DNA from 2 places in the Mycobacterium lacus genome. Region 1 is predicted to be linked to the other one. Evidence: riboswitches for the same ligand, from Rfam matches in the RefSeq annotation. Region 1 holds a riboswitch; the other holds the start of a gene.

Region 1 (5,136 bases):
GCGGTGATCTCGGTGAAGGTGAGTTCCTTGCGGCGTCGGGCGGTGCGGGCATGACACAGCAGGTCGCTGCGTTTGGCGGCGCCGGTGTACTGGATGCTCATCGCCACGGTGGAGGCGCGCATGCCCTTGTCGAAGTCGTGGTTCGACCAGGCGGCGGCGGCGCCGGCGGTGTCCATCACCGCCGCGATCACGCCGCCGTGAAAGTAGGTGCCGTCGTTGGTGAGGTCTGCTCGAAACGGCAGCCGGATCGTGACGTCATCGGGTTCGTAGCGCTCGAACACGATGCCGAGCCCGCCGATGAACGGTGTGTTCGTCATCAGGTCGCGCACCGCCTGGCGACGTTTGTGTTGCTCTTCGGGGGACAAGGGTGCGGTCAGCGGCTCGGGCATGGCGGCTAGGTTACCCCATTCGATTGACATATCAATCAATAACCCATAGCGTCGTCGAAGTGCGGACCAGAGTGGCCGACCTGCTCGGCGTCGAGTTCCCGATCTGTGCATTCAGTCACTGCCGCGATGTCGTGGCCGCGGTGACCAATGCGGGTGGGTTCGGGATCCTCGGCGCTGTCGCGCACAGCGCCAAGCGGCTGGAGAGCGAGCTGACCTGGATCGAGGAGCAGACGGGCGGCAAGCCGTACGGGGTCGACCTGTTGTTGCCGCCCAAGTATGTCGGCGCCGAGCTGGGGGGAATCGACGCGCAGCAGGTCGCCGACCTGCTGCCCGAGGAGCACCGCACGTTCGTCGACGACTTGCTGGCCCGTTACGGCATCGCCCAGCCCGCCGGGGAGCAACGCGCGGGGTCGGGGGGCGGGCTCAACATCTCGCCCAAGGGCTACGAGCCCCTGCTCGATGTCGCGTTCGCCCACGACATCCGGCTGATTGCCAGCGCGCTCGGGCCGCCGCCGCGTGACCTCGTCGAGCGAGCCCACGACAACCACGTCCTGGTGGCCGCCCTGGCCGGCACCACCGAACACGCGCGCCGGCACGCGTCCGCGGGCGTTGACCTGATCGTCGCGCAGGGCACCGAGGCCGGCGGACACACCGGTGAGGTGGCGACCATGGTCCTGGTCCCCGAAGTCGTAGATGCCGTGGACCCGCTTCCCGTCCTGGCGGCCGGCGGGATCGCCCGCGGCCGCCAGATGGCGGCGGCTCTGGCCCTGGGCGCTGGAGGGGTCTGGTGCGGGTCGGTGTGGCTGACCACCGAGGAAGCCGAGACGCCCCCGGTGGTCAAGGACAAGTTCCTGGCCGCCAGCTCGTCGGACACGGTGCGGTCCCGGTCGTTGACCGGCAAGCCGGCGCGGATGCTGCGCACGGCCTGGACCGACGAGTGGGACCGGCCCGATAGCCCGGACCCCCTTGCCATGCCCCTGCAGACCGCTCTGGTCGCCGGGCCGCAGCTGCGCATCAACCAGGCCGCCAGTCATCCGGGCGCAAAGGCCCGAGAACTGGCGACCTACTTCGTTGGCCAGGTGGTCGGATCGCTCGATAGGGTGCGGCCGGTGCGCTCGGTGGTGCTCGACATGGTCGAGGAGTTCATCGACACCGTCGGGCGACTCGACGCGCTCGTTGATCGGTGACGCGGGGTGAGCACCACTCGGCGGCGCCGGGCCGTCAGCGACGAAGAAAAGTCGCGCCGGCGCGACGAGATCATGGCCGCAGCCAAAGAAGTCTTTGCCCGCAAGGGTTTTCACGCCACCACCGTCGCAGACATCGCCAAACAGGCCGGCCTCGCGTACGGCTTGATCTACTGGTACTTCGACTCCAAGGACGAGTTGTTCCACGCCTTGATGGCGGTAGAGGAGCAGGCGCTGCGCGCACATCTCACGGCGGCGCTGAACGGGGCCGGCGGGCCGGTCGACGGCGCAGGGGGAGAGGCGTCGCTTCGGGCCTTGTTGGAGGCCTCCGTCCAGGCCACGTTCGAGTTCTTCGAAGCCGACAGGGCCACCGTCAAGCTGCTTCTCCGCGACGCGTATTCGCTTGGCGACCGATTCGAAAAGCACCTGGGCGGGATCTACGAGCGGTTCATCGACGACATCGAAACCGTCATCGTCGCCGCTCAAGAACGCGGTGAAGTGGTGGCCGCCCCGCCCCGGATGGTGGCTTACACGCTGGCGGCGCTGGTGGGCCAGTTGGCCCACCGGCGGCTTAGCACGGACGACGACGTCACCGCCGCCCAGGTGGCAGACTTCGTCGCGTCGCTGGTGCTCGACGGGCTGCGCCCACGCTGACCGCGGCACCCACACCCATAGGGCGAGGTCAGGGACCCTGAACCTGGTTAACGGCTGTCAACACGCAATGTGGAACCGTAAAGATTCGGCCACGCGGACCGGATCACGTTGACCGCGCCGGGCTGGTCATGCATGATCGGTCGGGTAAGCACCTCGTTAGGTGAGGCGTCTACACGAATACAGGCCACTGACCCCGAACGTCGAAAGACGCCCCGGGTCAGGACAGCTCCTCCCGGCTTAAGGGTTGAGCCCAGGTGGCTTCCGGTTTACCGGACACGTCGTGCAGTGCCAAAGCTCTGACGAGTGGGGTGCGGATCCCCGACATTCGTCGGATTCTGTGCTCCTTTGCTCGGTGTTGTTCGTGCGGATGCCCGCACGTGTCGTGACCGCGAGGAGGTGAGGGACGTATGAGTTCCAGTGACAGTCCGGACCGATATCCGGGCTTTGTTTCGTCCCGATCCGGTCCCCGGCGCGACGTTCTCAGCTGAGTCGTCAAACAGCGTCCTTGGATCGGAACCGTTGCGGGACGGACCAAGTCAGTCCATATGTCCACGTTTCGATTTCCGCCTAGGAGGCGAGCATGACCGCAGCCCTGTACGACGAAGTAGTAACGGTAGCCCCCGCGCCCACGCTGCAGGTGGTGCGCGATGACACCCCCATTGCGGCCCCCGCGCCCAAGAAGGTGGCGCGCCAGGTCGACGCCCGACTCTTCGGTGCCGATGGGGACCCGCTGGTGGGTGGCGCCGCTCGTTTGCTGAGCATCCCGTTGCGTCACCTCTACGCGGCGCTGTGGCGCGTCGGCGTGCTCGAAATCCAGGCCTGATCCGATGGATCGCGAGGAATCGATCGGCTCCAAGGGGTTACTCGACCGCATGCGGGGTCGTGCGGCCAGGTGACCCCTTGGGGGCCGCGGCGTTGAATCATGGGATTTGTGCCGCTTAAGTAGAATCGACGTAGCGGCGTCGATCCGGCTATCACCGGGGAGCCTTCGGAAGAACAGCCCACTGGCCCAGTAAGGCCCGGTTGGCCCAGTAGAACCGAACGGGTTGGCCCGTCACAGCCGAAGTTGAGCGGTCACGCGTCGCGCGTGGCAAGCGGGGTGGTACCGCGGCGTTCACGCACCAGCATGGCGTCGTCCCCGGACCTGATCACAGGCGCGCAGCGCTCCTGCGCGAAGCGCCACAGGGCACAGGGGAGACGACGCGCTTTGACCAAGAACGCTGAGTTCAGGGCGTATCCGAAGCTGGCCGGCGGGGCGCCGGACTTCTCGGCACTCGAGCTGGAGGTGCTCGAGTACTGGTTCCACGACGACACCTTCCGCGCCAGCATCGCGCGCCGCGGTGATGCGCCGGAATACGTGTTCTACGACGGGCCGCCGTTCGCCAACGGGCTGCCCCACTACGGGCACCTGCTCACCGGCTACGTCAAGGACATCGTCCCGCGGTATCGCACCATGCGCGGTTACAAGGTAGAGCGCCGCTTCGGCTGGGACACCCACGGGTTGCCCGCCGAGCTCGAGGTCGAACGCCAGCTCGGCATCACCGACAAATCCCAGATCGACGCCATGGGGATCGCCGCGTTCAACGACGCGTGCCGGGCATCGGTGTTGCGCTACACCGACGAATGGCAAGAATACGTGACTCGCCAAGCGCGCTGGGTCGACTTCGACAACGATTACAAGACACTGGATCTCGGCTACATGGAGTCGGTGATCTGGGCGTTCAAGCAGCTGTGGGACAAGGGCCTGGCATACGAGGGCTACCGGGTGCTGCCCTACTGCTGGCGTGACGAAACCCCGCTGTCCAATCACGAACTCCGGATGGACGACGACATCTACCAAAGCCGCCAGGATCCCGCGATCACGGTCGGCCTCAAGGTGGTGGGTGGCGAATGGGACGGCGCCTACCTGTTGGTATGGACGACGACACCGTGGACCCTGCCGTCCAACCTCGCGGTTGCGGTCAACCCGGACGTCACCTATGTGCAGGTTAGGGTCGGTGATCGTCGTTTCGTGCTGGCCGAGGCACGGCTGGCCGCCTACGCCCGTGAACTCGGCGAGGAGCCCCAGGTGGTGGGCACCTACCGGGGCGCCGACCTGCTGGGCACTCGGTATCTGCCGCCTTTTGCCTACTTCATGGACTCGCCCAACGCCTTTCGGGTGCTGCCAGGGGACTTCGTGACCACCGAGGATGGTACCGGCATCGTGCATATGGCGCCGGCCTACGGCGAGGACGACATGGTCACCACCGACACGGTCGGCATCGTGCCGGTCACCCCGGTCGACTCCAAGGGCCGCTTCGACGCGACCGTCCCGGATTACCAGGGGCAGCACGTCTTCGACGCCAACGCGCAGATCATCCGTGACCTGAAGAACCAGGGCGGTCCGGCGGCCGTGAACGGTGCGGTGCTGCTCCGCCATGAAACCTATGAGCACCCCTACCCGCACTGCTGGCGCTGTCGCAACCCGCTGATCTACCGGGCGGTGTCGTCCTGGTTCGTCACCGTCACCAAGTTCCGCGACCGCATGGTGGAACTGAATCAGCAGATCACGTGGCACCCCGAGCACGTCAAGGACGGCCAGTTCGGCAAGTGGCTCCAGGGTGCCCGCGATTGGTCGATCTCCCGAAACCGCTACTGGGGCACCCCGATCCCGGTGTGGAAGTCCGACGACCCGGCCTACCCCCGGATCGACGTCTACGGCAGCCTCGACGAACTGGAGCGCGACTTCGGGGTGCGGCCGACCAACCTGCACCGGCCCTATATCGACGAGCTCACCCGTCCCAACCCGGACGACGCGAGCGGCCGCAGCACGATGCGGCGCATCCCCGACGTGCTCGACGTGTGGTTCGATTCGGGCTCGATGCCGTACGCCCAGGTGCACTACCCGTTCGAGAATGGTGACTGGTTCG
Region 2 (5,136 bases), 380 kb from region 1:
CCTCCGGTCCCCTCGATGGCCGCCATCGTAATCACGCCCCCGACGGGCTGCCCACAAATCAGGACGAGCTCCTATCGAGTTCACCAAATAGCCCAATGTTCGCTTCCCGTCAATCTTACTTATTTGATGTCAACAGATGCGCGTATTCCCCCACACAAAAAATCTCTTACGGCTCGCGTTCTGCCCCGCTTCGGGTTCTCCGAACCTGATGTAGCGATCATCCTCAGCATGGTTTATTTGCGTTGCGTTCCGCTCAGGTAATCGCAACGTAAAAACTCGGTGTCACCCCTCGCCGGTGGTCGGTGAGGCCAACCACCAGCTATCACATTACTCCACCATAAGCCCTGTTCGATCGCCATGATTGCCATCCGTCAGGCAACGGATCGCGACCGATTCACCTGCCTACAGAATGACGAAAATCACCAACGGGCGACACCGCCGTCAAAGCATTTCTTCCTGCGTCGATCGTGAACTCTGCGACCCCTTTTCGTTCCATTTTGAAATACTCGAGGCGTTAAATTTGCGTTCAAACCACGATTATTACGAATCACGCCGAGTTTGCGGGCAGGCCAATGATCGCCGGCCGCGAGCTTTCCGATGACCGTTGTTTCCGCACCGACGGCCGCATGATGACGGCCTGCGCCATCGCTAGCAGGGGACGCCGTAGTCGAGTCGCATCCTGCTGGAACCGCGGCGCGACCCGCCCCATCGGCATCGACGTCGCTGACCTGGTAGCTAACTGGCACGGCGCGTTCTCCCATCGGTTTTGGAAAGAGTACGCACAACGTTATGAAGTACGTCACAAAAACAGCTGCCACCTGGCTGTTCGATTACTGCCAATGTGCTGAAAGGCCCCAGTTTCCACTAGCCGCAGTTGACAAATGCGGCCCCGCCTATCCGGCAGCGGGAGGTCGCGCGACGAACGTCGGCCGGAAGCCGTATTGAGGGAGAGCCCGGCCAAATCCTTGGCCGGCCATGTTGCCGAATGGCATCCCGGGCATGCCGGCTGCCACCGTTGGAGGGGGCGCAACCATGGGTGTGCCGCCCAACGCGGAGGCTAGGGGGCTGGTCAATGGTGCTGCAGCGGTCCAGCTTGGGGGTACCGACAGCGCGCCGACGGCGCCCGCGTTGCCCAAACCACCCGATACCAGGCCGCCCAGCCCGCCGGTGGGCGTGGCTGGGCCTACCAGCGCGGTAGCGACCCCGCCAGCCCCAGCCGCTTCGATGCCCTCCTCGGCCGCGTTCGCGGCTGCCGCACCGCCGAGCAAGCCTAGAAAAGGCGCAATCGTGTTACTCGGCAGGAAAAGCCCGGACGACGCTATCGTGTTCCAGAAATTCGAGTTGGGATCCAACAGGGTCGCTAGTTCCTGCAGCAGTTCCTGTAGCCAGGTGGGTTCGGAACCCAACATGCCCAGAATTCCCGACTGCCCTGACGAGGGCGACAAACCGGACGACGAGAGTCCTTGCAACAGGTTGGGGATCGCCGACATCACCTGTGAGAGCGTCGACTGCTGGTTGCCCGCGGCTGTCGCGCTGGCTTGGGCGACCGCGGCCGACTGCGCGGCAAGCCCGGTCGCGTTGGTGGTCTGCTGGGGCTCGGCGAACGGGCTCAGTTGGGTAGCGACCGCCGAGGACCCCGCGTAGCCGTACATGGCCGCCGCGTCTTGGGCCCACATTTCGGCGTACTGCGCCTCGGTGGCCGCGATCGCGGGGGCGTTCTGGCCCAGAATGTTGGTCGCGATCAATGCCATCAGCTGGGCTCGGTTGGCGGCGACGACCGGTGGCGGCACGGTTGCGGCGAACGCCGTTTCGTAGGCTGCCGCCGCGGCCGTGGCCTGCGCGGCGGTCTGTTCGGCTTGCACGGACGTGGTACTCATCCAGGTGACGTAGGGCATGGCCGCGGCCGCCATCGACGCGGATGCCGGTCCGTGCCATTCTTCGCTGGTCAGCGCCGTGAGCACCGAACCGTAGGACAGCGCGGTGGCACGCAGTTCTGCAGCCAATCCGCTCCAGGCCGACGCGGCGGCCAACATGGGGCCCGAGCCTGCTCCGGAGTACATCCGCGCGGAGTTGATTTCGGGCGGCAGCGTTGCGAAATCCAGTGCGGCGGTCATCGTCGATCTCCTTGTTTGCTGGCTGAAGTGGCGTTGGCGGCCTCGGTTGCCGCATATGAACCTGCGCTGGTGTTTACAACAGTGACCAGCAGCTCGTGAGCGGCCAGCGCTGATCCCACGCCATCCAAGGCGCTGGCGGCCGCAGCTAAGCCCGGTGGATGCGTCATCACAAACGACATCGGGCTAAATCCTTACCGGAAGAAATCCAACCCGGGCCGGTAGCCATTTCCGCGCGAACTATTCACACGAGACCGCGAGGCGGACGCGTGAAATAAAGCCTTCGGAATAACCGGTTCAGAATGCGAAAACGGCGCCGGGGTCGGATCGGAACGAAATGGTCGTCGATCTCGAATACGGACTATCGCCGGGACTCACTTCGCTTCTCACCTCCTCACGGCCAGGGCACACGGGGATGCCGACGCGGTGCACATCGGGGATGAGGGACCAGCCAAATAGCCGGACGCGACACCCCTCTCGTCAGAGCTTTGGCACCACACGGCGTATCCGGCCGGTCAAGCCGGAAGCCACTTGGGCTCAACCCTTAAGCCGGGAAGAGCTGTCCTGACCCTGGGCGTCTTTCGACGTTCGAGGTCAGTGGCCTGTATCCGTGCAGACGCCTCACCTAGCGAGGTGCATGCGGAGCCCATCGTGGCACTCGAAGCGATGGGAGTCAACCCACTAGGCGGGCAAGGCAACACCGAGCTTGTAAATATGGGGTTAACCATTCGCTCGTCATGTACAACCGCCAACTCTCGTCAGCCGGCGGCCGGTGGGCGCGCCATGATCGTCGGCCGAAATCCGTATCGAGGACCACTGCCGAAGCTATGCGAGTAAACACCAGGAGCCGGCATACCGGGCACACCGGGCATGCCCGCACCTGCCTCCGGCACCGCAATGGTGCTAGTCGAGCCGGCGCCCGGGAGTGGGGTACCTGCGAGCTTTGCCACCTCGATGGCCGCCGTCCAGCTCGGCGGAACAGACAATCGCCCGACCAAGGCCGCCTGGCTGGAACCCGCCGTCACTCCCCCCAAACCCGATTGGGCGACCGTCGCCCCAGTCCACGCGGCGTCGGGAGCGGGGCCCATCACCGGGAAAGCGACCTCAGGCGCCCCGCCGAGGGCCACGGCGTTGATGTCGGACATCGCACCCGTGACCGCAGGCATGATAAGTCCGGGAGCGGTGTATCCGGCTGACACCAAACCGTTTACCAACGTGGAGTTAAGGAAGAGCCCGTACGGGTTTCCATCGTTTCCATCCAGGAAATTCAGGATGTCGGCGAGCAGGCCGGACCCGGGAATGGCGTCGAGTGGTGAGGCCGCAGCCGGTGACGCGAGTCCTTGCAAGCTCGCCGGCACCGCCGACATGAGGTGCGGCAGCTCCGTCTGCGTCAGGCTGCCCACGGCAGCGCCGGCTGCTTGGGTGACCGCGGCGGCCTGGCCGGCCTGCCCGGACGGGTTGGTGGTCTGCGCCGGTTCCGTAAACGGTGTGAGCGCCGCGGCCTCCGCCGAACTCGCGGCATACCCGTACATCGCTGTCGCATCCTGCGCCCACATCTCGGCGTATTCGGCCTCGGTAGCCGCGATCGCTGGTGTGTTGATGCCCAGGAAATTGGTGGCCACCAGCGCCAGCAATCGCGCACGGTTCGCCGCGACCACGGCCGGCGGCACCGTCATCGCGAACGCGGCCTCAAAAGCCGCCGCAGCCGCCGCGGCCTGACTGGCAGTCTGGGCGGCCTGCAGGCCCGTGACGCTCATCCACGTCACATACGGGGCGGCCGCGGCCGCCATCGCGGACGATGCCGGCCCCAGCCAGCCTTCGCTGACCAAAGCCGAGATGACCGATTCGTATGCCGTTGCGGTCAAATGCATTTCCGCGGCAAGGCCATCCCAGGCCGTCAGAGCAGCCAGCATTGGCGCCGAGCCGGGCCCCGAATACATGCGCAGGGAGTTGACTTCGGGCGGGAGCGCTCCGAAATCCATTGCCTGCACCTCCTTTAACCGACCTTCAACCGACCCCTAACCAACGGGCCTTGTTGGCCTCGGTGGCCGCATGCGAGTCGGCACCGATCACCAACATCGCGGGGATCTCCCCCGGATCATCCAGCGGCTGGTGGGCGTCCCATGATCGTCGGCCGAAATCCGTATCGCGGAGCGTTGCCGAAGCTGTGCCCGTAAATGCCGGGAGCGGGCATACCGGGCACCCCCGGCATGCCCGCCGCAGCTTCGGGGATAGCGGCGGAACTGGTCCAGCCGCCACCTGGGGCCGCAGCGCCGGCGTGGTTCGCCACCGCGGTCGCCTCCGTCCAGGTCTGCGGCACGGACAACCGCCCGACCAACGCCGCCTGGTTCGTGCCGGCCGAGACCGCGCCCATCCCCGGCGAGCCCGCGGTCAGCTCGCCCAGAACCGGCAAGCTTTCGGGGCTGGCCGGCGACAGCGCGGGTATCCACGTCGGGTTTCCTTCGCCGGAGCCCATGGGTGGCAATGGGGCTTGCTGTGCGCCCAGTGCTACCGCATTGAAGTCGGCCATTGCGGACCAAACGGCGGGGCCGACGATGGCGGGGCTGACGTACCCGGCCGACGTGAATCCGTTCACCAGGTTGGAACTCAAGAAGATGCCGTAGGGATTTCCATCGTTTCCATCCAGGAAATTCAGGATGTCGGCGAGGATGCCCGACCCGGGAATGGCGTCCAGTGGCGAGGCCGCCGCTGGCGATGCGAGTTTTTGCAGGCTCGCCGGCACCGCCGACATGAGTTGCGGCAACTGCGTCTGCGTGAGGCTGCCCACCGCACGGCCGCCCGCATGGGTGACCGCCGCGGCCTGGGAGGCCTGCCCGGACGGGTCGGTGGTCTGCGCGGGTTCGGTAAACGGCGGCAGCGTCGAGGCCGCCGCAGAGCCGGCGGCATAGCCATACATCGCCGCCGCATCTTGCGCCCACATTTCGCCGTATGCGGCCTCGGTCGCCGCGATCGCGGGCGTGTTCTGACCGATAAGGTTGGTCGCGACCAGCGCCGCCAACTGAGC

The links. Region 1 has a riboswitch for magnesium ahead of G6N24_RS06890 (Rv1535 family protein). Riboswitches for the same ligand answer to the same signal wherever they lie in the genome.
Region 2: linked by a shared signal. The riboswitch ahead of G6N24_RS08555 (PE domain-containing protein) and the one ahead of G6N24_RS06890 (Rv1535 family protein) in region 1 are both predicted to bind magnesium.

Annotation. Positions count from the first base shown of each region.
Region 1 covers NZ_AP022581.1:1,489,922-1,495,057, forward strand. The annotation lists gene G6N24_RS06875 (PaaI family thioesterase) at 1-389, opposite strand, end outside; gene G6N24_RS06880 (NAD(P)H-dependent flavin oxidoreductase) at 449-1,576, shown strand; gene G6N24_RS06885 (TetR/AcrR family transcriptional regulator) at 1,583-2,227, shown strand; M-box (ykoK) riboswitch at 2,373-2,542, shown strand; gene G6N24_RS06890 (Rv1535 family protein) at 2,808-3,050, shown strand; gene ileS (isoleucine--tRNA ligase) at 3,435-5,136, shown strand, end outside.
Region 2 covers NZ_AP022581.1:1,866,344-1,871,479, reverse strand. The annotation lists gene G6N24_RS08560 (PPE family protein) at 894-2,114, opposite strand; gene G6N24_RS08555 (PE domain-containing protein) at 2,111-2,293, opposite strand; M-box (ykoK) riboswitch at 2,577-2,751, opposite strand; gene G6N24_RS08545 (PPE family protein) at 2,870-4,093, opposite strand; gene G6N24_RS08540 (PPE family protein) at 4,210-5,136, opposite strand, start outside.